4 regions of the Streptomyces sp. NPDC014656 genome follow, and region 2 is predicted to be linked to each of the others. Evidence: riboswitches for the same ligand, from Rfam matches in the RefSeq annotation. Region 2 holds a riboswitch; each other region holds the start of a gene.

Evidence for each region. Region 2 has a riboswitch for cyclic di-AMP ahead of ACF1ED_RS22425 (transglycosylase family protein). Riboswitches for the same ligand answer to the same signal wherever they lie in the genome.
Region 1: it holds a riboswitch for cyclic di-AMP, as region 2 does, so the genes downstream of both, ACF1ED_RS09770 (transglycosylase SLT domain-containing protein) here and ACF1ED_RS22425 (transglycosylase family protein) in region 2, are expected to answer to the same signal.
Region 3: it holds a riboswitch for cyclic di-AMP, as region 2 does, so the genes downstream of both, ACF1ED_RS28665 (M23 family metallopeptidase) here and ACF1ED_RS22425 (transglycosylase family protein) in region 2, are expected to answer to the same signal.
Region 4: it holds a riboswitch for cyclic di-AMP, as region 2 does, so the genes downstream of both, ACF1ED_RS01410 (peptidoglycan DD-metalloendopeptidase family protein) here and ACF1ED_RS22425 (transglycosylase family protein) in region 2, are expected to answer to the same signal.

Annotation. Positions count from the first base shown of each region.
Region 1 is NZ_JBIBZN010000003.1:551,165-558,760, forward strand. Features, by position in the region: gene ACF1ED_RS09755 (DeoR/GlpR family DNA-binding transcription regulator) at 1-232, shown strand, start outside; gene ACF1ED_RS09760 (phosphocholine-specific phospholipase C) at 418-2,451, shown strand; gene ACF1ED_RS09765 (hypothetical protein) at 2,470-3,069, opposite strand; cyclic di-AMP (ydaO/yuaA leader) riboswitch at 3,403-3,589, shown strand; gene ACF1ED_RS09770 (transglycosylase SLT domain-containing protein) at 3,594-4,487, shown strand; gene ACF1ED_RS09775 (phosphoribosyltransferase family protein) at 4,481-5,785, opposite strand; gene ACF1ED_RS09780 (universal stress protein) at 5,900-6,814, opposite strand; gene ACF1ED_RS09785 (alpha/beta fold hydrolase) at 6,962-7,596, opposite strand, start outside.
Region 2 is NZ_JBIBZN010000010.1:52,988-60,583, forward strand. Features, by position in the region: gene ACF1ED_RS22400 (NAD(P)/FAD-dependent oxidoreductase) at 1-708, opposite strand, end outside; gene ACF1ED_RS22405 (exopolyphosphatase) at 1,079-1,993, opposite strand; gene ACF1ED_RS22410 (DUF501 domain-containing protein) at 1,990-2,526, opposite strand; gene ACF1ED_RS22415 (septum formation initiator family protein) at 2,549-3,019, opposite strand; gene eno (phosphopyruvate hydratase) at 3,122-4,408, opposite strand; gene ACF1ED_RS22425 (transglycosylase family protein) at 4,697-5,437, opposite strand; cyclic di-AMP (ydaO/yuaA leader) riboswitch at 5,442-5,618, opposite strand; gene ACF1ED_RS22430 (transglycosylase family protein) at 5,883-6,953, opposite strand; gene ACF1ED_RS22435 (cytochrome P450) at 7,162-7,596, opposite strand, start outside.
Region 3 is NZ_JBIBZN010000015.1:20,894-28,489, reverse strand. Features, by position in the region: gene ACF1ED_RS28690 (MerR family transcriptional regulator) at 31-771, shown strand; gene ACF1ED_RS28685 (hypothetical protein) at 906-1,328, shown strand; gene ACF1ED_RS28680 (PLP-dependent cysteine synthase family protein) at 1,415-2,467, shown strand; gene ACF1ED_RS28675 (MFS transporter) at 2,464-3,717, shown strand; gene ACF1ED_RS28670 (PP2C family protein-serine/threonine phosphatase) at 3,890-5,140, shown strand; cyclic di-AMP (ydaO/yuaA leader) riboswitch at 5,376-5,527, shown strand; gene ACF1ED_RS28665 (M23 family metallopeptidase) at 5,539-6,738, shown strand; gene ACF1ED_RS28660 (aldo/keto reductase) at 6,821-7,596, shown strand, end outside.
Region 4 is NZ_JBIBZN010000001.1:279,300-286,895, forward strand. Features, by position in the region: gene ACF1ED_RS01395 (helix-turn-helix domain-containing protein) at 1-196, shown strand, start outside; gene ACF1ED_RS01400 (DUF6126 family protein) at 217-390, shown strand; gene ACF1ED_RS01405 (tyrosine-protein phosphatase) at 431-1,252, opposite strand; cyclic di-AMP (ydaO/yuaA leader) riboswitch at 1,644-1,801, shown strand; gene ACF1ED_RS01410 (peptidoglycan DD-metalloendopeptidase family protein) at 1,806-2,780, shown strand; gene ACF1ED_RS01415 (SGNH/GDSL hydrolase family protein) at 2,940-3,752, shown strand; gene ACF1ED_RS01420 (STM4011 family radical SAM protein) at 3,739-4,602, opposite strand; gene ACF1ED_RS01425 (STM4012 family radical SAM protein) at 4,612-5,949, opposite strand; gene ACF1ED_RS01430 (STM4013/SEN3800 family hydrolase) at 5,946-6,767, opposite strand; gene ACF1ED_RS01435 (STM4014 family protein) at 6,841-7,596, opposite strand, start outside.

The DNA of each region.
Region 1 (7,596 bases), on a different contig from region 2:
CCCGGCACTGGGGGCGATGGCGCACCAGGAGGAGGAGGCGAGCATCAGCCGGCTCTTCGCCGAGCGCGCCGGCCGGGTCGTGGTGGTGACCGACTCGTCGAAGCTGGGGCGGCGCGCCTTCGCCCGGATCTGCGGCCTCGAACAGGTCGGCCTGCTGGTGACCGACACCGGGATCGACCCGGGGACGGCGGACCGGCTGACCGAGGCGGGACTCCAGGTCCACACCGTCTGACGGCGGCCCGGCCCGGCCATTGGTCGCACCGCACACCAATTCCCGTACTGGTCGGACCAGGTGGAACGCATCCGGTACGGCCGTTCACCAAGCCCTTGCCGCACCGGCGTATACCTTTGGGCGCCGCTCCCCCATCATGACTGCCGACGTGCCCGCGGGGCACACCGTGACAGGAGGGGCGGAGCATGCTTCCCATCAGCCGCAGGGGGTTCGTCGGGATCGGCGCGGGGCTCGGTGCCGGACTCGTCACGGGGGCCGCGCCGCCCACGGCGGCCTCGGCCGCCGCCCGGGCCGCGACCGGCACCCTGACCGACGTCCGTCACGTGGTGATCCTGATGCAGGAGAACCGCGGCTTCGACCACTACTTCGGCACGCTCCGCGGCGTGCGCGGCTTCGGCGACCGGGCGGCGGGCAACATCCCCGGCGGCTGGAGCACCTTCCAGCAGCCGAACTGGGGCGGCCGGCAGTTCCCGTGGAAGCTGAGCGACACCCCGCCGGCCGGCGGGGTCGACGGCGAGACGCTCGCCCAGTGCAACGGCGACCTGCCGCACAGCTGGACCTCCCAGCACGCCGCCTGGAACAAGGGCCGGCTCGACAACTGGGTGACGGGCGTGGGCAACACCCGCACGCTGGGCCACCTGGACCGCGAGGACATCCCCTTCCACCACGCGCTCGCCGACCACTACACGGTCTGCGACGCGTACTTCTGCTCGGCGCTCAGCGCCACCGGACCGAACCGCACCTTCCTGTGGAGCGGGAGGATCGACGCCTCCAGCAAGGACGGCGGGGACGAGTCGGGCCTGACCTGGGAGACGTACGCGGAGGCGCTCCAGCGGGCCGGGGTGAGCTGGAAGGTCTACCAGAACGCCCAGGACAACTACGGCGACAACGGCCTCGCCTACTTCAAGAGGTTCGCCGACGCCCGGCCCGGCGACCCGCTGCACGACCGGGGCATGGCCTCGGTCCCGAAGGTCACCGGCTCGACCCCGGACGACATCGCCGCCGCGATCCGCGCCGACGTCCTCGCCGGGACGCTGCCGCGGGTGTCGTGGGTGGTGGCGAACGAGGCGTTCTCCGAGCACCCGTACGCCCCTCCCGGCGACGGCGCCCACTTCGTCGACCTGGTCTACCGCGCCCTGACGGCGAACCCCGAGGTCTTCGACTCGACCGTGATGATCCTCAACTACGACGAGAACGACGGCTTCTTCGACCACGTGCCGCCGCCCGTCGCCCCGCCCGGCACCCCGGGCGAGTACCTCGACGGCGCACCGATCGGCCTGGGCTTCCGGGTCCCCATGCTGGTCATGTCGCCGTGGACGCGCGGCGGCTGGGTCAGCTCGGAGGTCTTCGACCACACCTCGGTGCTCCGCTTCCTGGAGACCTGGACCGCCGCCCTCGGCACCCCGGCGGCCTGCCCGAACATCAGCGCCTGGCGGCGGAAGGTGACCGGCGACCTCACCGGCGTCTTCGACTTCGCCCATCCGGTGTACGGGGTCCCCGCCGGCCTCCCGTCGACGGCGAAGGTCATCGGCATGTCCACCTGCGGCCCGCTCCCTAACCCCGTGCCGCAGAACAACGCGCTGCCCGTCCAGGAGTCCGGCACCCGCCCGGCGCGGGCCCTGCCCTACCAGCCGAACGGCAACCTCGACCGCTTCGAGTTCGGCGCGGCGGGCAAGATCCTCGCCTGGTTCTCCATGACCAACCAGGGCCCGCAGGCCCGGCGGGCCGCCCACTTCTCGATCCACCCGCACCAGCACCGGGACACCGCGGCCTGGCAGTACACGGTCGACCCCGGGGCCACCGCCACCGACTACTTCAACATCGGACTCGGTTCGGGCTCGGGGAAGTACGACCTGTCGATGATGGGCCCGAACCGCTTCCTGCGCCGGTTCGTCGGCGACGCCTCCAAGGCCGGCAGGGCGATCGAGGTGGCGGCGCGCTTCGCCGCCGGACCCGGCACCGGGAAGACGGCGATCTGGTTCGCGCTGACCAACGCCTCCGCCGGTCCGGTCACCTTCACCATCCGCTCCGACGCCTACCGCGCGGACGGTCCGTGGACGTACACCGTCCCGGCGGGCTCCACCCGCGAGGACCACTTCGACGCGGTGGCGCACCAGGACGGCTGGTACGACTTCACGATCCTGGCCGACGTCGACGGCACCTGGTCGCGCCGCTACACCGGCCACATCGAGACGGGGGCGCCGAGCGTCACCGGCTGACCGCTCCGGCGCGCGCCCTCACCGCCCGGCCAGGGCCGCGCGCCGGATCGTGGCGTCGAGGAGCCCGAGCGCGTCCTGGGCGGTGCGGCCCGGGGCGCGGTTCCAGGGGCCGATGAGCCCGTGCCACCCGCGGGACCTCAGCTCGGCCATGATCCAGGCGCCGGCCTCGTTCATGGTGGACGCGCTGCCGTGGCCGAGCCGGTGGGCGGCGAGCAGGGCGCCGCAGAGACACCGGGCGCCCCGCGCGTCGCGCAGCTTGTACGGCGTGTTCTGCCAGCCCCATTCGGTCAGCACCCGGCGGGCGTAGGCCAGGTGGACGGAGGGGCGCACGTCGGAGCGGCCGATCCCGCGCCAGACGTGCAGCCGGTCCGGGAGGACGGCCCCGATCCGGCCGGGCAGGGGGCGCTCGGCGGGCGGGACCGGAGGCAGCGCGCCGAGCGCGTCGGCGACCAGCCGGTCCACGGGGACGGTGAGCAGGCTCCGCCACGCCTCGGGGGCGGGAGCGGGCGGCGGCGGGAGCGCGGACGGGAGCAGGTGCTCCCGGGCGGCGCTCTCGTAGAGGCGGGCCGCCTCCCGGTCGAGCGCGTCGGGGTCGCGCAGCAGGGCAGGGGATGACATTCCCCCATCATGAGCAGGAAATGTCTGGTTTGCGACTTATGTACCGCTCGTGTCGACCACCCCTTCCGTCGCGCGAGAATGATGCATTACGCCGCAGAATTCCCCGAAATGCATGAGCCGCCCTATTCGGACATTGCACACCTCGTGACGCGACTCACTTTCCCCCGGCCCGCGGCACTCCCCCTTCCAGCACGAGCCGTGTGCCGCAAGGGATTCCCCGGGGCGCACCGGAACGTTCGATCTTGAATTCCACCGATTCGATCTCCACCACCCCTTTTCCCGCGCATTCGCATCTTGTTCCCGCCCGCATTTCTCGCCTACGGTCACCTCCATTCGAGCGGATCGCCGAATCCTGCCACCGCCCGAAAGACCTCCCATTTCACCCGACGGCAGGAGCGGGGGACCCACCACACCGCCGGTCCGGCGCCACCGGAACGGCTCGGGGTGAAGCCGCGTGCGCGCGGCCGGACAGCTCCAGTCCGAACCCGACAGCTCACCTCGCAGGCGCCGGAGAGGAAACCGCCATGGCCGCTCACGGCAAGCACCGCCGCCCCCGACGCCGCCCCGTCTCCCGAGGTCTCGCCTTCGCGGGCACCGGCGGAGTCGCCCTCGCCCTGCCGCTGGTCGTGCCCGCCGCGGCCGGCGCCGCACCCCTCCCCGAGTCCGCCGCGCCGGCCGCCGCCGTCGCCGCCCCGACCGTGCGGACCGCCGCCGTCACGAAGGCGCCTGCCGCTCCCGCCGCCACCCGCGCGTACACCGTGGTGAAGGGCGACTCGCTTTCCCTGATCGCCCACCGAAAGGGAATTCAGGGCGGCTGGCAGTCGCTTTACCAGGCGAACAGGACGGCCGTGGGTGACAATCCGTCACTCATTCACCCCGGTCTCGAACTGACGATTCGTCGGGATTCCGCGAAGGCCGCTCCGGCACCCGAGCGGACGGCACCGAAGAGCGCCGCGAAGCCCGCCTCCGCCGGTTCGGCCGAACGGGCGAGCCGCTCCTCCGCCCGCGCGGCGGTCCCCGCCGTGCAGACCCAGACCCAGACCCAGGCCCGGCCGGTCGCCGTCCGGGCCGCGGCCCCCGCCGCCGCCCCGCGGTACGGCGACAACCTCGACGGCTGGATCCGCGAGTCGCTGGACGTCATGGCCCGCTACGGCATCCCCGGCTCGTACGACGGCATCCTCCGCAACGTCATGCGCGAGTCCTCCGGCAACCCCCGCGCCGTCAACCTCTGGGACTCCAACGCCGCGAAGGGCACCCCCTCGAAGGGCCTGCTCCAGGTCATCGACCCGACGTTCTCGGCCTACCACGTGCCGGGCACCTCGCTCGACCCGTACGACCCGGTCGCGAACATCACCGCCGCCTGCAACTACGCGGCCGACCGGTACGGCTCCATCGACAACGTCAATGGCGCCTACTGATCCCGCCCGTTCGCGGCCGCCCCGAAGTGGCCGGTGAACCAGTCCGCGGCGAGCGCCGCCACCTCCTCCAGGGCCCCCGGCTCCTCGAAGAGGTGGCCGGCGCCCGGCACGACCTCCAGCCGGTTCTCGCAGCGCAGCAGCGCCCCGGCCCGCCGGTTGAGGTCCAGGACGAGCCCGTCGCTCCCGCCGACGACCAGCAGGGTCGGGGCCCGGACCTCAGCGAGCCGCTCCCCCGCCAGATCCGGCCGGCCGCCCCGGGACACCACGGCGGCCACGTCATCGCCCGGTTCCGCCGCCGCCCACAACGCGGCGGCGGCGCCCGTACTCGCCCCGAAGTAGCCGCGCGGCAGGCCCCCGGTACCGGACCACCCGGCCGACCAGGCGGCGGCGCGGCCGAGCCGCCCGGCGAGCAGCGGGGTGTCGAAGACCCGCGCCCTGTCGGCGGCCTCGGCCTCCGTGAGCAGGTCGAAGAGGAGCGTCCCCAGCCCCGCCCGGTTCAGGGCCTCGGCCACCGCGCGGTTCCGGGGGCTGTGCCGGCCGCTGCCGCTGCCGTGCGCGAAGAGGACGAGCCCGGCCGCCCCGTCGGGCAGCGCCAGGTCACCCGGCAGCACCGGTCCGCCGGCCGGGATCCGCACCGCCGTGTGCCGGACCACCGGGCCGTGCGCCGCCCGGCTCCGGTCGAGCCGGTCCACCACCTCGGCGTCCGGCGTCTGCCCGAACTCGCGGTAGAACTGCCCGACCGCGTGGAACCCCTCCGGGGTGTGGACGGCGACCGTCTCGTCGGCCTCGCCCCCGAGCCGGTCCGTCCAGCCGTACGGCGCCACCGGCACCGCCAGCACGATCCGGGCCGCGCCCCCCGCGCGCACCGCGCGGCAGGCGGCCAGCGCGGTCGCGCCGGTGGCGAGCCCGTCGTCGACGACCACCACCGTCCGCCCCTCCAGCGGCACCGGCCGACGGCTGCCCCGGTAGAGCCGGGCCCGCTCGGCCAGGACGGCCCGCTCCCGCTCCTCGACCGCCGCCAGGTCCCGCTCGGCCACGCCCGCGTCCGCCACGATCCGCTCGTTGACCACCCGGACGCCGCCCTCCCCGATGGCCCCCATGGCCAGCTCGGGCCGGCTCGGCACGCCCAGCTTCCGCACCAGGCAGATGTCCAGCGGCGCGCCGAGCGCCTCGGCCACCTCGGCCGCCACGGGCACGCCGCCGCGGGGCAGGCCGAGGACGACGACGTCACGCCCCTGGAGATGGCCGAGCCGGGCGGCGAGCTGCCGTCCCGCGTCGGCACGGTCGGCGAAATACATGGCACGCCGCCTTTCCGATGGGCGAACCCCCGCGGCGAGAGGGCCGTCCGGCCCGCCCTCCCCCTCCAGGGTCCCACCGGGCCGGGCCCCGGGGCCCGGCGGGCGCGTCCCGCCTCAGCCCGCGGCGTCGCGCACGACGGCGACGGGGCACCGGGCGTGGTGCAGGAGGGCCTGGCTCACCGAACCCAGCAGCAGCCCGGCGAAGCCGCCGCGCCCCCGTGCGCCCATGACGACCAGCTGGGCGTTCTCGCTCTCCTCCAGCAGGACCTCCCGGGGGCGGCCGCGCACCAGCCGGGGTTCGGCCTCGACCCCGGGGTGGCGTCCGGCGGCCCGGGCCAGCGCCGCGTCGAGCACCCGGGCCGCCTCCTCGTGCACCTGCTCGGCACTGTGGAAGAGGCCCGTGAGGTCCCCCGGCCCGGAGCGCGGGGTCCACGCGTGGACGGCGACGAGCCCGGCCCCGCGCACCCGCGCCTCCGTGAAGGCGAAGTCGACGGCCGCGTCGGAGTCCGGGGAGCCGTCGACCGCCAGGAGCACCGGTCCGTCGGGCTCGCCCCGGCCGCGCACGACGAGGACGGGACACTCGGCGTGGGCGGCGAGGTGGACGGCGACCGAACCGAGCACCAGACCGCCGAAGCCGCCGGTGCCCCGGCTGCCGACGACGACCAGCTCGGCGCCCCTGGAGCGGGTGGCGAGGACCACGAGCGGTTCGCCGGAGATCAGCTCGCCGGAGACCTCGGTGTCCGGGGCGACCGCCCCGGCCCGGGCGACGGCCGTGTCCAGGACGATCTGCGCCTGCCGCCGCAGCCCGCTCTCGGTCGGCCCGTACACGGAGGGTTCCAGGTCGACCCGGAACAGCGGCCAGATGAAGGCGTGCACGACGACCAGCCGCGCACCGCGCCGTCCGGCCTCCCGCGCCGCCGCCTCGACCGCCCCGAGCGCCGACGACGAGCCGTCCGTCCCGACGAGGACGAACGGCCCGCCGGCCGTCGTGGTCTCCGGTGCCGCCGCCCGTTCCTCGCTGCGCCCCATCGCTGTTCCTGCCTTCCGGTCGTGCTCCGCCGATCGCGGGTGCCCTCGTGATCGAGTACACCCGTCGACTGCCCGCCGGGCGGGGCGCCACGCGGACCGGAAGTCCCGCACGGCCCCGCGGAAGGTCCCGGCCGCGGACCGCGCGGGTCAGGCCGCGAGGAACGCCTCGATGGCCCGGGCCAGGTCCTTCGGGGTCTCCTCCGGCGGGTGGTGCCCGGCGTCGGCCAGGACTTCGAGGCGGGCGTTGGGGTACCAGCGCAGCCAGGTCGCCTCCATCGCCTCGGCGCCGAGCGCCGGGTCGTGCGCGCCGACGACCAGCAGCACGGGCGTCGGGTTGTCGCGGACCCGCTCGTGGAAGTCGGTGCCGGACCACGAGTCCAGGTAGGCGCGGAAGGCGGCCGCCGAGGAGCGGCTCACCGAGCGGTCGACGACCGCGTCCAGCCACGGGCCGGTGTGCCGGCCGCCGGTGGTGTGGTCGATGATGACCCGCCGCAGCGCCGGGTCGTCGGCGGCCCCGGCGAACAGCCGCCGGCTGTCCTCGTCGAGCGGGAAGCCCGCCGCGGAGACCGGCGAGATCCCGACGATCGAGCGGACCCGGCCGGGCGCGTCGAGCAGCATCAGCTGGGCCGCCTTGCCGCCCATGGAGTGGCCGATGACCGAGAAGGAGTCCCAGCCGAGGTCGTCGGCGACCGCCAGGGCGTCCGCGGCGACCTCCTCCATGGTGTAGGCGCCCTCGGTGTCCCAGGCCTCGCCGTAGCCGCGGCAGTCGAGGAAGGCGTAGC
Region 2 (7,596 bases):
GATCTCGATGCCCCGGGACTCCAGGTGCTCCTTGCCGTACTGGCCGAGCTTGGGGCCCACCTCGGGGAGGATCTTGTCGGCCGCGTCGACCAGGACGAAGCGCATGTCCTCGCGCGAGACGTTCTGGTAGTACTTCGCGGCGTCGCGGGCCATGTCCTCGACCTCGCCGATCGTCTCGGCGCCGGCGAAGCCGCCACCGACGAAGACGAAGGTCAGGGCCTTGCGGCGGACCTCCTCGTCGGTGGTCGAGTCGGCCTTGTCCAGCTGCTCGAGGACGTGGTTGCGCAGGCCGATGGCCTCCTCGATGCCCTTCATGCCGATGCCCTGCTCGGCGAGGCCGGGGATCGGGAAGGTGCGGGAGACGGCACCCATCGAGATGACCAGGTAGTCGAAGGGCAGCTCGTACGCCTCGCCGACGAGCGGCGCGATCGTGGCGACCTTGCGGTCCTGGTCGATGGTGGTGACCCGGCCGGTGAGCACCTCGGCTCCGCGCACGACGCGTCGCAGCGGGACGACGACGTGGCGCGGCGAGATGCTGCCGGCGGCGGCTTCGGGGAGGAAGGGCTGGTAGGTCATGTACGACCGGGGGTCGACGACCGTGACGGTCGCCTCGGCGTAACGCATCTTCTTGAGGATGCGCCGCGCGGCGTACAGGCCAACGTACCCGCCGCCTACGATGAGGATCCTGGGACGCTCCGTGGTGCTCATGCCATCGAGTATCCACCCACGGACGGGGGGTACCTCGTGCGCCCCTTCACAAGCTCTCCGGGGCGCTCTGCTACACTCCGCCGCCCACGTGATCCACGTCATGGTCCTGCAAAGGAACCGGAGTGCACTGGTGAACGTTGTTCACCGCCGCTGAACTGGTCCGGAGAGCCCCCGGTAACCCTGAACCAGGGGGTGCGTTCACACGATGGAAACTTCGAGCGAAGTGGCCTCCGCACCTGCGAAAGGGCCCTGAGGACCCCCTCGGGGGCCCTGAAGACCTCCCTCGGGTGCCATCAGGACCCTTTTCCTTGTGAAGAACTTCACGAAGCTTCTCGGGAGGGGTGTCGCGGCACCCCTCGATAGCTGCCCGCTATGCCACGGATAGGGCGATCCCATCGAGGATGTCGTGCTCGCTGACCACGACCTCGGCCGCTCCGACCCGCTCGACGATCTCCTGGAGCACCAGCGCGCCGGCCACGATGACGTCCACCCGGCCGGGGTGGACGACGGGGATCGCGGCCCGCTCCTCGTGGGTGGAGGCGAGCAGCCGGGCGACCACCTCGTCGACCTGCGCGCGGGAGACGCGGGAGTGGTGGACCTTCTCGGAGTCGTACTCCGGCAGCCCCAGGGCGATGGCGGCGACCGTGGTCACCGAACCGGCCAGGCCCACCAGGGTCTCCGCCTCGGTGATCGGCACCGTCTCGGCGGCGAGGTCGAGGGCGGCCCGGACGTCGGCGCGGATGGCCGCCGCCTCCTCGGCGGTCACCGGGTCGTGCCGGACGTGCCGCTCGGTGAGCCGGACGCAGCCGATGTCGACGGAGCGGGCGGCCTCGACGTGCCGGTTGCCGACCACGAACTCGGTCGATCCGCCGCCGATGTCCACCACCAGCCGCCGGTCGTCCCCGCGCAGCTCGCCGGTGGCGCCGGTGAAGGAGAACGCGGCCTCCTGGTCGCCGGTGATGACCTCGGGCTCGACGCCCAGGATCGCCACGACCCCGTCGACGAAGTCCTGCCGGTTCTCGGCGTCGCGGGAGGCGGAGGTGGCGACGAAGCGGATCCGCTCCGCGCCGAGCTCCTCGATGACGGCGGCGTACTCGCGGCAGGCGGCGAAGGTCCGCTCCAGCGCCTCGGGGGCGAGCCGGCCGGTCCGGTCGACGCCCTGGCCGAGCCGGACGATCGTCATCCGCCGGTCCAGCTCGATCAGCTCGCCCGTCTCCGGGTGCACGTCGGCGACGAGGAGGCGGATGGAGTTGGTGCCGCAGTCGATTCCGGCGACCCGGGTCACTCGGCGGCCTCCTTGTCGGCGCACGGGTTCACGCACGGGCCCTTGGCCCACCACTCGGGGAGCATCGCGAGGGCCTCGTCGCCGAAGGGGTTGACGCCCGGGCCGGCGACCAGCGAGTGGCCGACGAGGACGTGCAGGCACTTCACGCGGTCGGGCATGCCGCCGGCGCTGGGGAAGCCCTCCAGCACCTCGATGGCGTCGCGGCGGGCGAGGTAGTCCTCGTGCGCGGCGCGGTAGGCGGCGGCCAGCTCGGGGTCGGTGGCGAGCCGGGCCTGCATCTCCTTCATGACCCCGTTGGCCTCCAGGGTGCCGATGGCCGAGGCCGCCCGGGGGCAGGTGAGGTAGTACGTGGTCGGGAAGGGGGTGCCGTCGGGCAGCCGGGGCGCGGTCTCGACGACGTCCGGGTTGCCGCAGGGGCAGCGGTGCGCGATGGCGCGCAGGCCGCGCGGCGGCCGGCCCAGCTGGGCCTCGAAGGCGGCGACGTCCGCCTCGGTGGGCTCGGTGCGTTCGGTCTGCGGAGGGGGCGTTTCCATCGTGGATCCTGAGTCGGGTCGGTCAGTGGCGGTCGGCGTTGTCGACGCCGTCCCAGAGGTTGTCGTACCAGGGCCGGTCGGCCGTGCCCTGGTCGGCGCGGGGGCGGTCGGCCGCCCCGGGGTCGTTCACGGTGAAGCCGGTCTCGCCGGGGAGCACGTAGTGGAGGTGCTCGCGGGCGAGGCGGCGGACGTAGGCCGGGTCCTGGAGGCGGGCCTTCTCGTCCCTCAGCTCCTCGACCCGCCGGGCGGCCTCGGCGGCCCTGCGCTCCTGGTCGGCGATCTCGCCCTGCTGGGAGACGTAGCTCCTTATGGGATAGGCGAGGGCGACGACGAGGGAGCAGACGACCAGGGCGAGGAAGGCGGCGCGGCCGGTGAGCCGGGAGCGCCGGGCCTGGCGGCGGGTCTGGGAGCGGTAGACGCGGGCCGCGGTCTGCTCGCCGAGCAGCCTGATCCGGGTCGCGGTGGAGAACCGGTCCCCGTTCTTCACGGCCATGCGGTGTCGCCTCCCCTGTCACACGTACGTCCCCGCACACGGTACGGGACCGGGTGCGGGGACGGACGGAACTGCGGTGCCGGGGCCGGTCGGCCCCCGCGATCAGCCCTTGAAGCGCGGGAAGGCGCTGCGGCCGGCGTAGACGGCGGCGTCGTCGAGGATCTCCTCGATGCGCAGCAGCTGGTTGTACTTGGCGACGCGCTCGGAGCGGGCCGGGGCGCCGGTCTTGATCTGGCCGCAGTTGGTGGCGACGGCGAGGTCGGCGATGGTGACGTCCTCGGTCTCGCCGGAGCGGTGGGACATCATGCACTTGAAGCCGCTGCGCTGGGCGAGCTCGACGGCGTCGAGGGTCTCGGTCAGCGAGCCGATCTGGTTGACCTTCACCAGGAGGGCGTTGGCGGACTTCTCCTCGATGCCGCGGGCGAGGCGCTCGGGGTTGGTGACGAAGAGGTCGTCGCCGACGAGCTGGACCTTGTCGCCCAGCTTCTCGGTGATGACGTTCCAGCCGGCCCAGTCGTCCTCGAACAGCGGGTCCTCGATGGAGACGAGCGGGTACGCGGAGACGAGCTCCTCGTAGTACTCCGTCATCTCGGCGGCGGAGCGCTCCTTGCCCTCGAAGAGGTACTTGCCGTCCTTGTAGAACTCGGAGGCGGCGACGTCCAGGGCGAGGGCGACGTCCTTGCCGGGCACGTAGCCGGCCTGCTTGATGGCCTCCAGGATGAGGTCGAGCGCCTCACGGTTGGAGCCGAGGTTCGGGGCGAAGCCGCCCTCGTCGCCGAGGCCGGTGGAGAGGCCCTTGGTCTTCAGGACGGACTTGAGGGTGTGGTAGACCTCGGTGCCCCAGCGCAGCGCCTCGGAGAAGGACTCCGCGCCGATCGGGGCGATCATGAACTCCTGGATGTCGACGTTGGAGTCGGCGTGCGACCCACCGTTGAGGATGTTCATCATCGGAACGGGCAGCAGGTGCGCGTTCGGGCCGCCCAGGTAGCGGAAGAGGGGGAGGTCGCTGGCCTCGGAGGCGGCGTGCGCGACGGCGAGGGAGACGCCGAGGATGGCGTTGGCGCCGAGCGACGACTTGTCCGGGGTGGCGTCCAGGTCGAACATGGCCTGGTCGATCAGGCGCTGCTCGGTGGCGTCGTAGCCGACGAGCTCCGGGCCGATCTGCTCGATGACGGCGAGGACGGCCTTCTCGACACCCTTGCCGAGGTAGCGGTTCTGGTCACCGTCGCGGAGCTCCAGGGCCTCGAACGCACCGGTGGAGGCACCGGACGGCACGGCAGCACGGCCGGTGCTGCCGTCGTCGAGGCCGACCTCGACCTCGACCGTGGGGTTGCCTCGGGAGTCCAGGATTTCCCGGGCTACGACGACGTCGATGGACGGCACGAGCATCTCCTTCTGGGATGTGACGCTAGGTGTGACGCATGGGTCGCAAGGTCTCGTTCGCCTTGCGACAAGAGCCTAACCGGCTCCGGCGCTCCGGCCAGCCGACCGCCCGTCCCCTGGGACGAAAAAGGGCCCAAGAGCATGCAGCAGGGGACGAAAGACCCGGTATCTACTGGACAGTAACGGCAGAACCCCGGTCCGGAGCCACGGGGGAAGGGGCTCGGGACCGGGGTGGTCACCGCGGGAGGGTCGCCGGGCACCGGTGAGCCGCCGGACTCACGGGTGCCGCGGGGCTCACTTCAGGTGGAGCTGCTGGCCCGGGTAGATCAGGTCGGCGTTCTCGACGACGTCCTTGTTGAGCTCGAACAGCTTCGCCCAGCCGCCCTCGACGCCCTGCGCCGTGGCGATCTTGCTGAGGGTGTCGCCGGCCGTGACCTTGTACTCGCCGTCGCCCTTCTTGACCGTCTTGCCGGTGGGGGTGGTGACGGTCTTCTTGGCGGCGGCCTTCGGGGCGGCCTGGGTGCTCCGCTGCGGGGCCTGGCGCTGCTCGCTGCGGTTGGCGGGCTGCTCGGCGGAGCGCTTCGGGGTGCTCTGCTGCGGGGCACTCTGCTGCGGAGCGCTCTGCTGCGGAGCGGCCGCCTCGGCGGAGCCGCCGTCGTAGGAGGCGCCGGAGAGGCCCACGCCGCAGCTCGGCCACGCGCCCTTGCCCTGGCCCGCGAGGACCTTCTCGGCGACGGCGATCTGCTGCGACTTGCTGGCCTGGTTGGCGGTGGGGGCGTAGGCGGTGCCGCCGTACGCGGCCCAGGTGGAGGCCGAGAACTGGAGGCCGCCGTAGTAACCGTTGCCGGTGTTGATCGACCAGTTGCCGCCGGACTCGCACTGGGCGACGCGGTCCCACTCGGAGGCGGTGGCGGCCGAGGCGGTGCCGGCGGCCATCAGCGGGGCGGCGACGGCCGCACCGGTGACGCCGACGAGGGCGACGACCCGAGTGGCCTTGGAGGGACGGCGGCGCTTGCCCGTGCCGGAGAACAGCATGGAGTTTCCTCTTCACCGACGCCTGTGAGGTGAGCTGTCGGGTTCGGGCTTGAAGAGTTCGCCCGGCCGCGTGTCCTTGCACGCGGCTTCACCCCTAGCCGGACGTCCGGCCGTCTGTCTCAACGGCCGGGACCGGCGCAAACCTTGGGTCCCCCACTCCTGCCTGCGGCGCTTTCGCGACGACAGTTCCCGACGGCCGACGGCAGGACTCGGCGTTTCGGTCGACGGGGCCCGCGGTGGCGAGCGGTGACGACCGTAGACACACAGGTGCTCGAAGTTCAAAGAGGCTCACGACGGACAAAACGCCCTTACTTGCACTCCATCAGGCCCCGTTTGCGCAGGTGGGGCCTGACGGAAGCAAAGTTTGCGGACGTGACACGCCAGTTGGGACGAAGAGACCCATGTCTCACTTTCCCAAAATCGGACATACGCCCCTGAAACGGCCTCACTTCTCCAGCGGAGGGGCCGTCAGCTCAAGGCTCTGACCAGGGAGGATGAGATCCGGGTCGGCCCCGACCGTCCGACGGTTGGCGTCATAGAGGGCGTCCCAGCCGCCGGCGAGGTCGTTCTCCCGCGCAATCTCCGACAGGCTGTCACCCGGCCGCACGGTGTAGGCGTCACTTGCGTCCGTGTTGACGGCGGTTGAGGAGACCTTGTCCGCTGCTGCGGCATGACGACCGGATTCCACGTGCGTGTCCGTTACGTCGGTTTCCTCCGGGGCGGCCTCGCCCCGGTGCTTGCCCGAGCCGGGCGTGGCCGACGACACGTCAGTCCCGTCCGCGGCCCCGTCCGTACCGGGGGCCACGGGGGTGGTGGGCGCCAGGGGGGTCTCCGAGGCGTCCGGGGGCGTGACGGGGGTACCGGGGGCGCCGGGCGTGCCCGTGGAGGCGTCCGGAGCGTCCGGCGCGGTGCTGCCGGGGGCGGTCGGGGCGGTGTCCGCCGGCGGCGGCGTGGCCGTGCCGGTGCCCGTGGGGGCCGGGGTCGTGGCGGAGCCGGTGGGCGCGGTGGGCGTGGCCGGCGCGGCGGGCTTCGCCGGGGTGGTGACGGCCTCCGCCTCCTCCGTGGCCCCCGCCGTCTCCTCGCGCGCCTCGGGCGTCCGCTCCGGCGCCGTGGAGGCGGCCGTGCCGCCGGTCCGGTTCGACTCGGGCGCCACTCCGCCCTCGTCCTCCTGCTGGACGGCGGGGCCCGGCTGGACGCCGGTGGCCCTGCCGTCGTTCTCCAGGCCCGCGATGGGGGCGCAGGTGGCCCAGTCGGTGCTGCCGGAGGCGAGCGCCTTGTCGGCGATCGCGATCTGCTGGGCGCGGCTGGCGAGGTCCGGGCTGGGGGCGTACGCGAGTCCGCCGTGCCGCTCCCACGCCTCCTGGGTCATCTGGAGGCCGCCGTACGCGCCGTTGCCGAAGTTGGCGCTCCACTGGCCGCCGGACTCGCAGGCGGCGACCCGGTCCCAGGTGGCCGCGTCGGCGGCGGAGGCGGAGCCGGTGGCGAGCAGCGGCAGCGCCAGGGCGGATCCGGTCACTCCGGCGGTGACGACGAGCGCGGGAGCCTGGCGGGGTCGACGGTGTCGTCCGTTTCCGGAAAGCATGTCGGGGCCTTTCGCGTGACGGCGGGGACTGCGGGGACGGCCGGGGTGGGGCCGAACGTTGGCGCGAACGTAGCCGCATTCGAACGTCCGTCACAAGTCGATGGCTTCGCGATCACGCGAAGATCACATTTCTGACGCGACGTCACCCGTCCCGCAGGGGTGCGGAAGGGGTGAACTCCACCGGAAGCGTGCGCAATCCCCTCATGATGAGACCGCCGCGCCACCGGAGTTCGTCCGGATCGGCGCCAAGTCGCAGGTCCGGCAGGCGGGTCAGCAGGGTGGCGAGGGCGGTCTGCCCCTCCAGGCGGGCGAGCGGCGCGCCCAGGCAGTAGTGGATGCCGTGCCCGTACCCGAGGTGCTGGTTGTCGCCGCGGGCGAGGTCGAGGGCGTCCGGGTCGCCGAAGCGGTCCGGGTCGCGGTCGGCCGCCGCGAGGACGACGAGGACCGGGTCGCCGGCCGGGATCGCCTGCCCGCCGACGGTCAGGCCGGTCGTCGCGTACCGCCAGGTCGCCAGCTCGACCGGACCGTCGTAGCGGAGCAGTTCCTCGACGCCGGTCTCCAGGAGGCCCCTCTCCCC
Region 3 (7,596 bases), on a different contig from region 2:
TACGCAACGTCAAGTTCTACCGTTCTCGGCATGGAGTGGTCGATCCAGGAGATCGCCAGGAAGGCCGGCACCACCAGCCGCACGCTCCGCCACTACGGCGAGCTGGGGCTGCTGGAACCGAGCCGGATCGGTGCGAACGGTTACCGGTACTACGACCAGGCGGCGCTCGTCCGGCTGCAGCGGATCCTGCTGCTGCGCGAGCTCGGGCTCTCGCTGCCCGCCATCGCCGAGGTCCTCGAAGGCCAGCGGGACACCTCGGCCGCCCTGCGCACGCATCTGGCCCTCCTCCAGCAGGAGCGCGAGCGCATCGGGCGGCAGATCGAGGCCGTACGGACCACTCTCCACAAGACCGAGAGAGGAGAACGGCTCATGGCCGAGGAAGTCTTCGACGGCTTCGACCACACGGCGTACGAGGCGGAGGCCACCGAACGGTGGGGCCGCGAGGCGTACGAGCGGGGCGACCGCTGGTGGCGGTCGCTCGGCGAGGCCGAGAAGAAGGAGTTCATGGAGACGCAGGCCGGCATCGCCCGCGACTTCGGCGCCGCCGCCGCGGCCGGGCTCGCGGCGGACAGCGACGAGGTGCAGGCGCTGGCCCGGAGGCAGTACGAGTGGCTGTCGGTCACCACCACGCCGACGAAGGAGTACCTGATCGGGCTCGGCCGGATGTACGTGGACGACCCCAGGTTCACCAAGAACTACGACAAGCACGGCGAGGGCACCGCCGTCCTGGTGCGGGACGCCCTGACGGTGTGGGCCGAGCGGAACCTGTGAGGCCGGCGCCGCCCCCGCGCCCGAAGTGACCCGCGCCGCCCCCGGTGCCCGAAGTGAAGGGCGGCCGAAACCGTACCGGTCCGCGCCCGCCTCTTTGCGCGGGAGCGAACGCGGAAAGTAACGTCACGAGCGCCATGGGTGACGAGAGCGTGACGGCCGGACGAGGAGCAGCAGGAGGACGGGCGCCCGTCCTCCTGCTGCTCCTCGCGTTCCTCGCGCTCTTCGCGGGGCTCTGCCACGGAGCCCCCGGCCACCCGAAACCCGCCCCGCCGGGGCATCCGGCGACCGGCGCGGCCGTCGCCGTCGTCGGCCCCGCCCACGGGGCCGACCCGCACGGCTGCGGGGAGGACGGCGGCGGGCACTCCGCCGAGCTGCCGCTCCCCGCGCAGACGGCCGCCGCCCCGCAGCTCGACCCGCCGGGACCCGGCGCGGCCGTCGCCGCCGGGCACGCCGCCCCGCCGCCCGCGTCGGCGCGGCTCCGGCACGCGCGCACCCGGGCGGGGCCCTGCCCCGAGCCCGGACGGCTCCTCATCTCCCTCGGAGTGGACCGGAACTGAGACCGCCCCGTCGCCTCCCGCGACGGCCCGGCCCCTCCCTTCCCGCGCACCGCGCACCGCGCACCACCCACTCCGAGGACACAGCCATGCCTCCGCAGACCCCCCTGCTCTCCCCCGCGCACCCCACCGTCGGCAACACGCCCGTGCTGTGGACCGACGACGGCTACTGGGCCAAGCTCGAAGGCTTCAACGCCGGCGGCATCAAGGACCGCCCGGCGCTCCACATGGTCGAGGAGGCCCGCCGCCGGGGCGACCTGCGGCCCGGCGCCCCGATCGTCGAGTCGACCTCCGGCACCCTCGGGCTCGGCCTCGCCCTCGCCGGAGTGCTCCACGGGCACCCGGTGCACGTGGTCACCGACCCCGGTCTCGAGCCGATCGTCGAGCGGATGCTCGTCGCCCACGGCGCCACCGTCCACGCCGTCACCGAGCCGCACCCGCACGGTGGCTGGCAGCAGGCCCGCAAGGACCGGGTCGCCGAACTCCTCGCCCATCTCGACGGCGCCTGGTGGCCCGACCAGTACGGCAACCCCGACAACCCCGCCGCCTACGCCGGGCTCGCCGCCGAACTCTCCGGACAGCTCGACCGGATCGACGTCCTCGTCTGCGCGGTCGGCACCGGCGGCCACTCGGCCGGCATCGCCCGCGCGCTGCGCGCCACCAGCAGCCCCGCCCTGGAGCTCGTCGGCGTCGACTCGATCCGCTCCACCGTCTTCGGACTGCCCGCCGGGGAGCGGCTGATGCGCGGGCTCGGCTCCTCCATCCACCCGGCCAACGTCGACCACGCGGCCTTCGACGAGGTCCACTGGGTGGCCCCCGCCGAGGCGGTCCGTTCGGCCCGCAGGCTCGCCGCCCGCCAGTACGCCACCGGCGGCTGGAGCGTCGGCGCGGTCGCCCTCGTGGCCGGCTGGCTGGCCCGCACCCGCCCGCGGGGGACCCGGATCGCGGCCGTCTTCCCCGACGGCCCGCAGCGCTACTTCGACACCGTCTTCAACGACGCGTACTGCGCCGCCCACGGCCTCCTCGACGGACCCGTGCGCGACGAACCGGCCGCCTACGCGGGGCCGGAGGGCGTCGAGGCCTGGACCCGCAGGGTCCTGGACCGGACGGCGGCCGACCGGTGGGCGGGGGCGGCGCGTTGAGCACCACCACGGGCACCACGGCCGGGACCGTCCCGCCGTCCGGCGGGCCGTGGAAGCGGAGCCGCAGCTTCGACCCGGCCGTCCGGCTCCTCTTCCTCAACCAGCTCACCATCAACCTCGGCTTCTACATGCTGATGCCCTACCTGGCCGCCCATCTGTCCGGCGGGCTCGGCATGGCGGCCTGGGCGGTCGGGCTCGTCCTCGGCGTCCGGAACCTCTCCCAGCAGGGCATGTTCCTCGTCGGCGGGGCGCTCGCCGACCGGCTCGGCTTCAAGCCGCTCATCGTGGCCGGCTGCGCGCTGCGGACCGTCGGCTTCGGGGCGCTCGCCTTCGCCCAGTCGCTGCCGTTCCTGATCGCCGCCTCGCTCGCCACCGGCCTCGCGGGCGCGCTCTTCAACCCGGCCGTCCGCGCGTGCCTGGCGGCGGAGGCGGGGGAGGAGCGCCGGGTGGAGGCCTTCGCGCTGTTCAACGCCTACTACCAGGCGGGCATCCTGCTCGGCCCGCTGGCCGGGGTGGCGCTCACCGGGGTGTCGTTCCGGCTGACGTGCCTGGTCGCGGCCCTGCTCTTCCTGGGGCTGACCCTCGTCCAGCTGCGGCACCTGCCCGCCTCGGCGGGCGGCGGCCGGCCGCCGCGGAAGGACGGCGGGGACGGCGGGGACGGCGGGACCCGGGGCCAGCTGCGCACCGTCCTCGGCAACCGGGTCTTCTGGCTCTTCTCGCTCGCCATGACCGGCTCGTACGTCCTCTCCTTCCAGGTCTACCTGGCGCTGCCGCTCGCGGCGGGCGGCACGGGCGTGACGACCGCGCTCTTCGTGGTCTCCGCGCTCGTCGCGCTCACCGGGCAGCTGCGGATCACCGCCTGGTGCGCGGCCCGGCTCTCCCGCGAGCGGAGCCTCGTCCTCGGCCTGGCGCTGATGGGCGGCGCCTTCCTGCTGCCGGCCGCGCTCGGCCGGGGCACGCCGGCGCTGCTGCTGTGCGCGGCGGTCCTCGCGGTGGCGAACGCGGTGCTCTACCCGTACGAGATGGACACCGTCGTCGCCCTCTCCCGGGGGCGCTGGGTGGCCACCCACTACGGGCTCTACAACACCGTGTGCGGGATCGGCATCACCCTCGGGAACCTCGGTACGGGCGTGCTGCTCGACGTCACGGGCTGGACGGCGGTGCCGTGGCTGGCGCTCTGCGCCGTCGGCCTGGGCTGCGCGGCGGCGGTCGCGGCGCTGGGGAGGGGCGGGCGGCTCCGTACGGAGTGAGCGGGGGCGGCCACGGCGCCGGACCCGTCCGCGCGCCGCTCGCGTACGCCGGTCGGCCCCCCGCCGGTCGCCGCCCGGCGCCGGGGCGGGGACCCTGGAGGGTGTGCGGTCGCGGGTCCCGGCCCGGCCCGCACGGCCCGGTGGCGGGCCCCGACCGGTCAGGAGTACTCAGGTGGCGCAGCCTCGGGGAGCGGCGGGCGGTGGGCGGCGGGGCGAGCGGCCCGGCGGTCGCGCCGTCCGCTCCGCCGTGCCCCAGGGGCTCTACGGGCGCGAGCCGCAACCCTCGTCGGCCCCCTACGGGGCCGCCCGGAGGTTCCTGCGGGCGCTGCCGCCGCTGATCATCGTGGGCGGGGTGGTCTTCGACCTGCTCACCCCACCCGCCTACACGGCGGCGCCGCTCTTCTCCGCCGCCCCGCTGATCGCCGCGCCGTTCTTCTCCCGGCTCACGACCCTGCTGACCGGGATCGCGGCGATCCTCGCATCGGTCGGGCTGCACGCCTACAACCGGACGCTCTCCGACGTGCCCTCGCTCACCGAGACCCTGACGGTGGTGACCGTCTCGGCGCTGGCGATGCTGGTCAACCTGGTGGTGCGGCGCAGCGGGGAGCGGCTCGCCTCGGCGCGGGTGATCGCGGAGGCGGCGCAGCGGGCGGTGCTGCCGATGCCGGCGGAGCGGATCGCGGGGCTGCAGTGCGCGGCGCGGTACGAGGCGGCGCAGGCGGACGCGTTCATCGGCGGCGACCTGTTCGCGGTGCAGGACACCCCCTACGGGGTGCGCCTGGTGGTCGGGGACGTGCGGGGCAAGGGGATGGACGCGGTGGAGGCGGTGGCCGTGGTCATCGGCTCCTTCCGGGAGGCCGCCGAGCAGGAGGCGACCCTGGAGGGGGTGGCGCAGCGGCTCGAGCGGGCCCTCACGCGGGAGGGGACCCGGCGCGAGGGGCTCGACGCCTTCGAGGGGTTCACGACGGCGGTGATCGCCGAGGTCCCGCGCGAGGGCGGGGTCGTACGGATCGTGAACCGGGGGCACCCGCCGCCGCTGCTGCTGTACGGGGACGGGCGCCTGGAGGCGGCCGAGCCGGCCGAGCCGGCGCTGCCGCTCGGGATGGGGGAGCTGTCGGTCTGGCCGGACCGGGCCGACGAGCGGCCGTACCCGCCGGGCGCGACGCTGCTCTTCTACACGGACGGCCTGTCGGAGGCGCGGGACGGGCACGGCGTCTTCTACGATCCGGCGGCCCGGCTCGCGGGGGCGGTCTTCCCGGGGCCGGAGGAGCTGCTCGACGCGCTCGTGGACGACGTGCGGCGGCACACCGGCGGCGGTTCGACGGACGACATGGCGCTGCTCGCGGTGAGCCGGCCGGCGGCCGGGGCGCCGGAGCGGCGGCGGACGATGCCGGTGGTGCCGCCGGGGCCGGCGCCCCACTGACCGGGGCCCGGGAGAGCGCCGTCACCGTGTGTGGTCACCAGGTGCCGCAGAGATAACAATTGACATAACGTCAGATCCGGCGGGTTTGGCCGTGCCTCACTGAAGGGGGCTCAACTCGGGCGAATTCCTGCCAATTCAATGAATGATCAAGGGGAACGGCTTGGAATCGGACCGTCGTGTCTATTAACGTTCGATAACGCAGCGCGGTCGTCCCAGCCGTCGCAAGAGACGGCTCCGTGCGCACGCGCCGAATCCCGCAAGGGAACCGGGGAACCAACCCTTGGGGTGAATCGGGCCCCTCGCACACCCCCCGTGCGAACACGCCCGTAGGAGACCTTCCTGCTCCGAACCCGTCAGCTAACCCGGTAGGCGAGAAGGAAGGAAAGGAGCGCGCCTCCGTGGCGTCCAACACCCCCGTACCCGGTGCCCCCTTCGAACCGTTCGGCGGCCCGGGTGCCGTCGGAGCGGACGACCCGGACGGCTTCGCGCCGGACGCGTACGACACCGCCTCCTTCACCCCCGCGCCCGGCGAGTGGAACCCGACCGAGGGCTCCCTGCGCGCCGAGAACCGCTCCGGCGGCCGGCACCGCGTCGTGAAGCAGCGCTCCAACTTCGCCCGCTCCTCCACCGTCCTCGGCGTCGGCGTCATCGCCGCCGTCGGCGCGGGCGGCCTCGCCACCGCGCAGGAGAAGCCCCCGGTCGCGATCTCGCTCCCGGACCTCCCCGACCTGGGCCTGCCGGACGCCCACGACCTGCCGGGCTTCGGCGACCTCCTCGGCGACGACGAGGAGACCGCCCCGGCGCGGGACTCCGCGCCGGTCGCGGCGGGCGGCGCCGCCGCGAAGCCGCTGACCTCGATCACGTACAACGCCCCGGCCGACACCGCCGCCGGCGCGGCCACCGCCACGGAGGAGCGCACCGCCTCCGCCGCCGACGCCGGCGAGGCCCTGCGCGCCCGCATCCTCCAGCAGGCCGAACAGCAGCAGCAGGCCGCCGTCGCCGCCGAGAAGCTGGCCGCCGAGAAGGCCGCCGCGGAGAAGGCCGCCGCCGACGCCAAGGCCCAGGCGGACGCCGCCGCGAAGGCCGAGGCCGAGGCGAAGGCCAAGGCGGAGGCGGAGCGGCTCGCCGCCGAGAAGGCCGAGGCCGAGCGCATCGCCGCCGAGAAGGCGGAGGCCGAGCGGCTCGCCAAGCTGGCCGCCAGCTACTCCATGCCGCTCTCCTCGTACACGCTCACCTCGACCTACATGCAGTCCGGTTCGATGTGGTCCTCCGGCTACCACACCGGCCTCGACTTCGCCGCGCCCACCGGCACCCCGCTCAAGGCGGTGCACGGCGGCACGATCAAGTCGGCGGGCTGGTCCGGCTCGTACGGCTACCGCATCGTCCTGGAGCTGGAGGACGGCACCGAGGTCTGGTACTGCCACCTCTCCTCGATGACCGTCGCCGCCGGCCAGACCGTCACCACCGGCGAGACCATCGGCCGCGTCGGCGCCACCGGCAACGTCACCGGCCCGCACCTCCACATGGAGGTCCACACCCCCGACGGCTCGGGCATCGACCCGGCGGAGTGGCTGCGTTCCAAGGGCCTGTCCGTCTGACCCCGAACCGTGGAGTTCTTCCGGCCGGGGTTCAGGCTCCCCGACCGGAATACGCCCGGCGGCGCAGGTGGTTGGGGTCGTCATGACCTCACCCCTGCGCCCGCTGGGCACTTCCGACCTGCGCGTCTTCCCGCTCGCCCTCGGCGGCAACGTCTTCGGCTGGAGCGCCGACGAGGAGCGGTCCTTCGCCGTCCTCGACGCCTACGCGGCCGCGGGCGGCAATTTCGTGGATACCGCCGATGTCTATTCCGAGTGGGTCGAGGGCAACGAGGGCGGGGAGTCCGAGACGATCATCGGCCGCTGGCTGGCCTCCCGCGGCAACCGCTCCGACATCGTCGTCGCCACCAAGGTCGGCGGCCACTCCCGCTTCAAGGGCCTGAGCGCCCCCACCATCAAGGCCGGTGCGGAGGAGTCCCTGCGCCGCCTCGGCACCGACCACATCGACCTCTACTACACCCACTTCGACGACGAGTCCGTGCCGGTGGAGGAGATCGTCACCGCCCTCGACCAGCTCGTGCGGGACGGCAAGGTGCGGGCCGTCGCCGCCTCCAACATCTCCCCCGAGCGGCTGCGGGCCTCCCTCGACTTCGCCGAGGCCGAGGGCCTCGCGCGGTACGTGGCGCTCCAGCCCCAGTACAACCTCGTCTCGCGCGCCACGTACGAGGGCCCGCTCCTCGACACCGCCGCCGGGACGGGCCTCGCCGCCGTCCCGTACTACGGCCTCGCCTCCGGCTTCCTCACCGGCAAGTACCGGCCCGGCCGGACCGTCGAGAGCGTCCGCGCCCGCGGCGCCTCCCCGCTCGCCGAGACCGCCCGCGGCCAGGCCGTGCTCGCCGCCCTCGACGAGGTCGCCGAGGC
Region 4 (7,596 bases), on a different contig from region 2:
AGGACAGGTCCGGCTCGCCCTCGGCGAGACCGTGCACCTCCTCGACCCCGGCGACAGCGCGCACTTCGACTCGCTCACCCCGCACCGGATCGGCGCGGCCGGCCGCGCCGGCGCCGAGGTGCTGTTCGTCCACACGCTCCTGCAGAGCCCCGCCGCCGAACTGTGCCTGGGCGGCGGCGCCCCGCACCCCCGCTGAGCCCCGAAGGGTTGGCCGAGATGTCCGAGAAGTCAGTCAAGTCCGTGAAGTCCGCAGCGGTCACCGGCGAAGAGCGCGGCGAGGGGAAGTTCCCCAAGGGGCTGGTGCTCCGCCTCTTCGCCTACCTGATCGCCGGTCACCTCTTCGCCGGTTTCCTCTACCTGCTCTTCATGCTCGGCGGCCAGAACCAGTAGCCGCCGCGGCCGGGACCGGCGGCGGCCGGGGCGCGCGGGCTCACGCCTCGGTGAGGAACCGCTCCCGCAGCCGCTCGCGGGTCCCGGGCGCCAGCTTCAGCCCCTCCGAGAGGTAGGCGTCGACGGAGCCCCAGGTCGCGTCGATCGTCTCGAAGGCGGCCCGCAGGTACTCCACCCGCGCGTCGAAGAGCGGGCTCAGCAGCTCCATCACCTCGGGCGTCATCGCGTCCCGGGCGGTGGGGCTGCGGCGCACCTTGTAGCGGCGGTGGGGGGCGTCGGACTTCACGTAGTCCGCCTCGATGGCCGCGCGCTCCACGCCCAGCGCGAGCAGGGTGATCGCGATCGAGAGCCCGGCGCGGTCCTTGCCGGCCGCGCAGTGCATCAGGGCGGGGACGGACTCCCCGGCCAGCGAGTGCAGGACCCGGCTGTGCTCGGCGGTCCGCTCCACGACCATCCGGCGGTACGAGGAGGTCATCCGCTCCGCCGCCCTGCCGTCGCCCAGCAGGCCCCGCAGCGTGTCGAGGTCGCCCTCGCGGACCATCCGCCAGAACTCCTTGCCGTCGGCCGGGTCGCTCAGGGGTATGTTCACGTTCCGTACGCCCGGGAGCTCGACGTCCGGCCCCTCCACCTTGGCGTCCGCGGCGTTGCGGAAGTCGAAGATGGTGTGCAGGCCGAGGCCGGCGAGGAAGGCCGCGTCGGACTCGGTGGCGTCGGCGAGGTGGCCGCTGCGGAAGAGGGCGCCGGGCCGGACGGTCCGCCCGTCGGTGGTCGGCAGGCCGCCCACGTCCCGGAAGTTGCGGACCTCCGCGAGCTCGGGCTCGCCGGGTTCGAGGGGCTGGACCTGCGGCAACTGCTGCGTCACGGATGCTCCTGGGGGTAGGTGTCGGGGGACCGGGACGAGGTCGGTTCCCCCCGCAATCATCCCGGCGCGCGGGGCGCGGCGCACCCCCCTGGCCGGTAATGGGCGATCTGTCCGTATTCGTGTGACTTGGCGTAAGGCGCCCTGGTTGAGGGGGAGATGGGATTCCGTGCGTGAGCAGGGTCATAGAGGTGACGGATCGTGCCCGACCGCCCGGTCCAACCACCCTCCCTGAAAAGGGATTCGAGGGATCGTCATCGACGGAGGGTGACCGGAATTCCGGGCCCGAAGATCGCCCCGGAATGCCCGGGGAATTCCGCGGCTTGTTCGCGCCGACCCCGCTCGTCTAGCGTCGCCGTCAATCCGGTCGGACCGCCTAGTCCTGCCACCGCCCGGAATTCGATCCCATCCCGACGTGGCAGGAGCGGGGGACCCAGGGAAGTACGCCGGTCCCGCGACGCAGGACGGCTAGGGGTGAAGCCGCGTGGACGCGCGGCCGGACATCTCCAGTCCGAACCCGACAGCTCACCTCGCAGGCGCCGGAGAGGAATTCGCCATGCCCGCGAACGGTAAGCACCGCCGCAAGAAGTCCACCCTCCTCACCCGTGGCCTCGTCGCCGCCGGCACCGGCGGCGCGGTCGTCGCCCTGCCGCTCATCGGCGCCACCGGCGCCCACGCCGCCGAGCAGGCCGCCCCGGCCGCCGCCTCCGGCGCCGTGGTGACCGCCGCCGCGCAGGTCCGGGCCCAGGCCGCCGCCGCGCCGGCCGCGCGGGCCGCCACCCCGACGACGTACTCCGTCGTCGCCGGCGACTACCTGTCCAAGATCGCCGCCGACCACGGCGTCGACGGCGGCTGGCAGAAGCTCTACGCCGACAACCGCAGGGTCGTGGGCGAGGACCCCTCGCTCATCCTCCCGGGCATGAAGCTCACCCTCGGCGGCAAGAACACCGCCAAGGCCGCCGCCCCCAAGGCCGCCGCCCCCGCGCAGGCCGCTCCCAAGGCCAAGGCGAAGGTCACGAAGAAGGCCGCGCCCGCCGGCGAGCAGACCCGCGCCTCGCGCTCCACCGAGCGCGCCGCCGCCCCGGCCGCCGCCCAGTCCTCCGGCTCCTCCGCGCAGGCCGCCTCCTCCGGCTGGGTCGCCCCGGTCTCCGGCGGCGTCTCCACGCCGTACCGCGCCTCCGGCTCCATGTGGTCCTCCGGCTACCACACCGGTGCCGACTTCATCGCCTCCTCCGGCACCACCGTCCGCGCCGTCGGCGCCGGCACGGTCGTCTCCGCCGGCTGGAGCGGCGCCTACGGCAACGAGGTCGTCATCAAGCACGCCGACGGCAACTACTCGCAGTACGCCCACCTCTCCTCCCTGGCCGTCTCCGCCGGCCAGTCGGTGAGCGGCGGCCAGCAGATCGGCCTCTCCGGCTCCACCGGCAACTCGACCGGCCCGCACCTGCACTTCGAGATCCGCACCTCGCCGAGCTACGGCGCGGACATCGACCCGCTGGCCTACCTGCGCCAGCACGGCGTCTCGATCTGACCCGTCCGGCCCCACGGCCGTCCGAAGGCCCGGCACCCTGGTGCCGGGCCTTCGCCCTATTCCGGCTTGGCAAATTCTTTATCGGTGGCATATGTCACCTGCCGTCAACCCTTCCTTACGGTCGCGTAGGTCACATCCGAAAAGGAAGGATGTGCTTTCGTGGCAGACGATTCGAGAGCAACAGACGAGAACGTGTTCGGGGCGGTCGGGGGATTCGGGTCGTACGCGGCGATCGGTGACAGCTTCACCGAGGGCGTCGGAGACCCGGGACCCGACGGGACCTACGTCGGCTGGGCGGACCGCTTCGCGGTGCTCCTCGCCGACCAGCTGCCGGACCCCGAGGAGTTCCGCTACGCCAACCTGGCGGTCCGCGGCCGCCTCCTCGACCAGATCGTGGCCGAGCAGGTCCCCCGGGCGAAGGAGCTCGCCCCCGACCTGGTCACCTTCTGCGCGGGCGGCAACGACATCATCCGCCCCGGCACCGACCCCGACGACGTCGCCGAGCGCTTCGAGCGGGCCGTGCGGGACCTCACCTCCGCCGTCGGCACCGTCATGGTGACCACCGGCTTCGACACCCGTGACGTGCCCGTGCTCAAGCACCTGCGCGGCAAGATCGCCACCTACACGGCCCACGTCCGCGCCATCGCCGACCGCTACGACTGCCCGGTCCTCGACCTGTGGTCGCTGCGGTCGGTCCAGGACCGGCGCGCCTGGGACGACGACCGGCTGCACCTCTCGCCCGAGGGCCACACCCGGGTCGCGCTGCGCGCCGCCCAGGTCCTCGGCCTGCCGGTGCCGGCCGACCCGGACCAGGCGTGGCCCCCGCTGCCCGCCCGGGGCCCGCTGGAGGTCCGCCGCGACGACATCCACTGGGCGCGCGAGTACCTGGTGCCGTGGATCGGGCGGCGGCTGCGCGGCGAGAGCTCCGGCGACCACGTCGAGGCCAAGCGCCCCGACCTCATGCCCCTGTAGCGTCCGTCCGGCCGGCGGGGATCCGCTCCAGGACCCCGCCGGCGAAGACGTCGTACAGCGGCAGCGACTCCAGGTGGACGTAGCCGATGTGGCAGTCGCAGACGGCGAGGGGGCAGGCCCGGGGCCGCAGCGCGGCACGGTACGAGCCGTCGTACAGGTTGCCCAGCTCGGCCCGGACGAAGTGGCAGCGCCGCACCGTCCCCTCGCCGTCCACCGACACCACCGACTCGCCGGTCCGGCAGGGCAGCCCCGCCGACCGGTGCGGCCGGCGGCTGTAGGGGAAGAGCGGATCGAGGCCGGTCCACGCCGCCGCCTCCGCGTCGGTGTACGCGTGCCCCTCGGCGGCGTTCACCCACAGGTAGACGTGGTCCGGCAGCGCGGCCCGCAGCCGCAGCGCCTCCCCGTGGTGTTCGGGGAGCCCCACCACGCCCACGCTGAACCGGACGCCCCGGGCCGCCAGGTCGAGCGCCTTGCCGAGGAAGCGGTCGTACGGAGTCTGGCCCGGGTGGTACGTGCACCACAGGGCCAGCGACCCGAGGTCCGCCCCGTCCAGCCACGAGGTCCGGCAGCTCAGGTTGGTCTGGATCGCCACCCGCTCCACGTGCGGCAGCCGCGACAGCTCCACCATGGCCCGCCGGTACCAGGAGCGGACCAGGCCCTCGCCCCAGGGGGTGAAGAGGATCCGCAGCCGGTCCCCGGTCTGCCCGGCCGCCCAGCCGGTGAACCGCTCCAGCGCCGCCCGGTCCGCGCGCAGCGTCTCCGGGGAGTCCCGGCGCTTGGCGAAGGGGCAGTACGGGCAGTCGTAGTCGCAGGAGGCGAGCGGCCCCCGGTACAGCAGCGTCAGGTCCACGGTCCGCCCCTACTTCGGCTCGTACGCGGCCATCGCGGCCCGCACGTCCGGGGAGAACAGCTCGGGGCCGAGCCCGTCCGAGTGCGCGAGCCCCTCCGCCGACAGCCTGAGCAGCCCGTCCGGCGCGGCCCCGTCCAGCCAGCCCCGCTCCGCGAACCGGTCGAGCTCCGTCCCGAAGTCCTCGTGGACCGAGGACCCGAACCGCTTCTCGTACCCGGCGAGCTCCATGCCCCCCGCCTGGAGCAGCGACTGGAGGAGGTGACGGCGGCGCGCCTCCGCCCCGTCCACCCACCGGCCCACCTCGGCCCGGGAGAAGTCCCGGGTCTCCGTGTAGGCGTCGATGATCGACCGGATCTCCCGCATGTCGACCGCGTAGTCGAAGGAGTAGTGCAGCGCGGCCGTGTAGGAGCGGGCGCCGCAGCCCAGGCCGATCATGCCGTCCGTCTGGCAGGCGTGGTCGTCCGGACCGGCCGGCGCCGCGCCGGGCCGCCGGAACATCCGCATCGACACCTGCTCGTACCCCGCCGCGAGGAGGTGGTCCCGGCCGAGCCGGTAGAGCCGCAGCCGCCGCGCGTCCCACTCCCGGTCCGACTCGGCGGGGCCCGAGCGGCCGAGCCCGGTCAGCGGCCGCACGTACAGCGGGTACAGGTACAGCTCCTCGGGTCGCCAGGCGAGCGCCGCGTCCAGCGAGTACCGCCAGGACTCCTCGGTCTGCCCGTCGATGCCGTAGATGAGGTCGATGTTGAGCACCGGCACGCCCGCGTCCCGGATCCGGCCGAGGGCCGCCTCCACGTCCGCCCGGCGCTGCGGCCGGACCGCCGCCCGCGCCTCGGCGTCCACGAAGCTCTGCACCCCGATGCTGAGCCGGGTCGCGCCCCGCCCGGCCAGCACCGCGAGGCGGTCGGCGGTGGCAGTGGACGGCGAGGTCTCGACGGACAGCGGCACCGCCCGCAGGTCCGCGCCCATGCGGTGCTCCGCGATGTCGCAGAGCCGCTCCAGTTCGGCGGCGGTGAGGAAGGTCGGGGTGCCGCCGCCGAAGGCCGCCGCCGCGAACCGCACCGGCGCCGCGTCGCCCAGCGCCTCCCGGACGGCCACGGCCTGCCGGTCGAGCGCGTCGAGGTAGCGGGTCGTCAGCTCGTCCGGGGCGCCGATCCGGGTGAAGAGGTTGCAGAAGCCGCAGCGGACCTCGCAGAACGGGATGTGGGCGTAGAGCGAGAGGGCGTCCCTCGGCTCGTCCGCCCAGAGCGCGGCCAGCTCCGGCCGGTCCGGCAGCGGGCGGTAGGCCGTCTTGTGCGGGTAGGCGTATACGTACGAGCCGTACGGGCGGGGGAGCGGGGCGCCGGTCACGCGACGGCTCCTTCGGCGGGGCCGGCCAGGGTGAACTGCGCGTACGGCACCGTCCACACCACCTCGTGGCCGAGCCGGTGGCCCGTGAAGCCGTCGTCGCCGTACGCCGTGCCGTGGTCCGAGCAGACGATCGCGAAGCAGCGCCGGCGGCTGCTCATCGCCGCGAAGAGGCGCCCGATGTGCCGGTCCACGTACTCCAGGGCCGCCGCGTGGGTGGCGCGGGTGTCCCCGGTCTCGCGGCTCGCGCCCGGAGTGTGGAACCAGTTGGGCTGGTGCAGGGCGGACACGTTCACGAAGAGGAAGAGCCGGCGGTCCGCCGGGAGCCCGGCCACCACCTCCTCGGCCCGCGCCACCTGTGCCTCGAAGGAGGTCGGCGAGGCCACCCCGAACGACGGCTCCCAGTGGCTCTCCTGGAAGAGCCCGGGCAGCACCGACCCCAGGGGCGCCTGCTTGTTGAAGAAGCCGACACCGCCCACGCACACCGTCCGGTAGCCGTCGGCGGCGAGCGCCGACACCAGGTCGGGGGCGTCGTACACGTAGGTGCCGTCCGCGGTGGTCTCGCTGCCCGCGAACCGGGCGGCGAACAGCCGCGGGTGCGGCCCCGGCGCGGCCGGCGTCGGCAGGAAGCCCGCGAAGATCGCCTGGTGGGAGGCGTAGGTGAAGCTGCCGGGGGCGTGCCGCCGCTCCCAGCGGCCGTCCGGGAGGTGGCGGGCCAGGTTCGGTATGCGGCCGGCGGCGGCCAGCTCGGCGGCCACGTCGTACCGGAGGGTGTCGAGGGTGACCAGGAGCAGGTCGTGGCTGCCGACGACCGTGTTCATGTCGGGCTGGTTCACGGAGGGGTGCTCGTTCCTGTGGTGCGTGTTCCTGTGGTGCGGGTTCCGGTGGCGCGGGTCACCGGCCGGCTGTTCCCGTGGTGCGCGTTCCGGTGGCGCCGGTCACCGGGGCGGCTGTTCCCGCCGGGAGGGGAGCGGGTGCGGGCGGGGCGCGCAGCAGGTCGGCGACCTGGGCGCCGTACGTGTCCAGGCCCTCGGCGCCGCTGCCCGCCAGGCCGGTGAGTCCGGGCAGCAGGTCCCCGAAGGCGTTGACCTCGCCGACCGCGAAGCGGCGCCAGCCGGCGCCCGGCAGCAGGTCCACCCCGACGCAGCGGGTGCCGGGGAAGGCCGCCGCCGCCCGCTCGCACACGGCGAGGGCGTCCTCCCAGCGGCTCCCGGCGGCGGCGATCGCGGTCCGCGCGGCGGCGAGGTCGCCCCGGGCGCCGCCGAGGTGCAGATTGGTCAGCGGCGAGCGGCTGGTGCGGACGACCGCGTGCGTGGCGCGCCCGCCGGTCACCACCACCCGCAGGTCGGCCGCCCGGCCGCCCTGGACCGCCTTCGGCAGCCAGCGCTCCACGTGCAGCCCGTCCGGCGCGAGCGCGTCGACCAGGGCGCCGACCTCCCGCTCGCCCGTGTAGCGGCGCACCCGCAGCGAGTTGAAGAGCCGTCCGGCGCCGTCCCGCTCGACCGAGGTGGCCGCCTGCACCCGGCCCGCGCCGGCCGTCTCCACGGCGAGCACCCCCGAGGCGGAGGAGCCGTGGGCCGGCTTGACGAAGACCCGGCGCAGCCCGGTCCCCGCCATCAGCGCCACCAGGTCGTCCCAGCCCCGCACCGG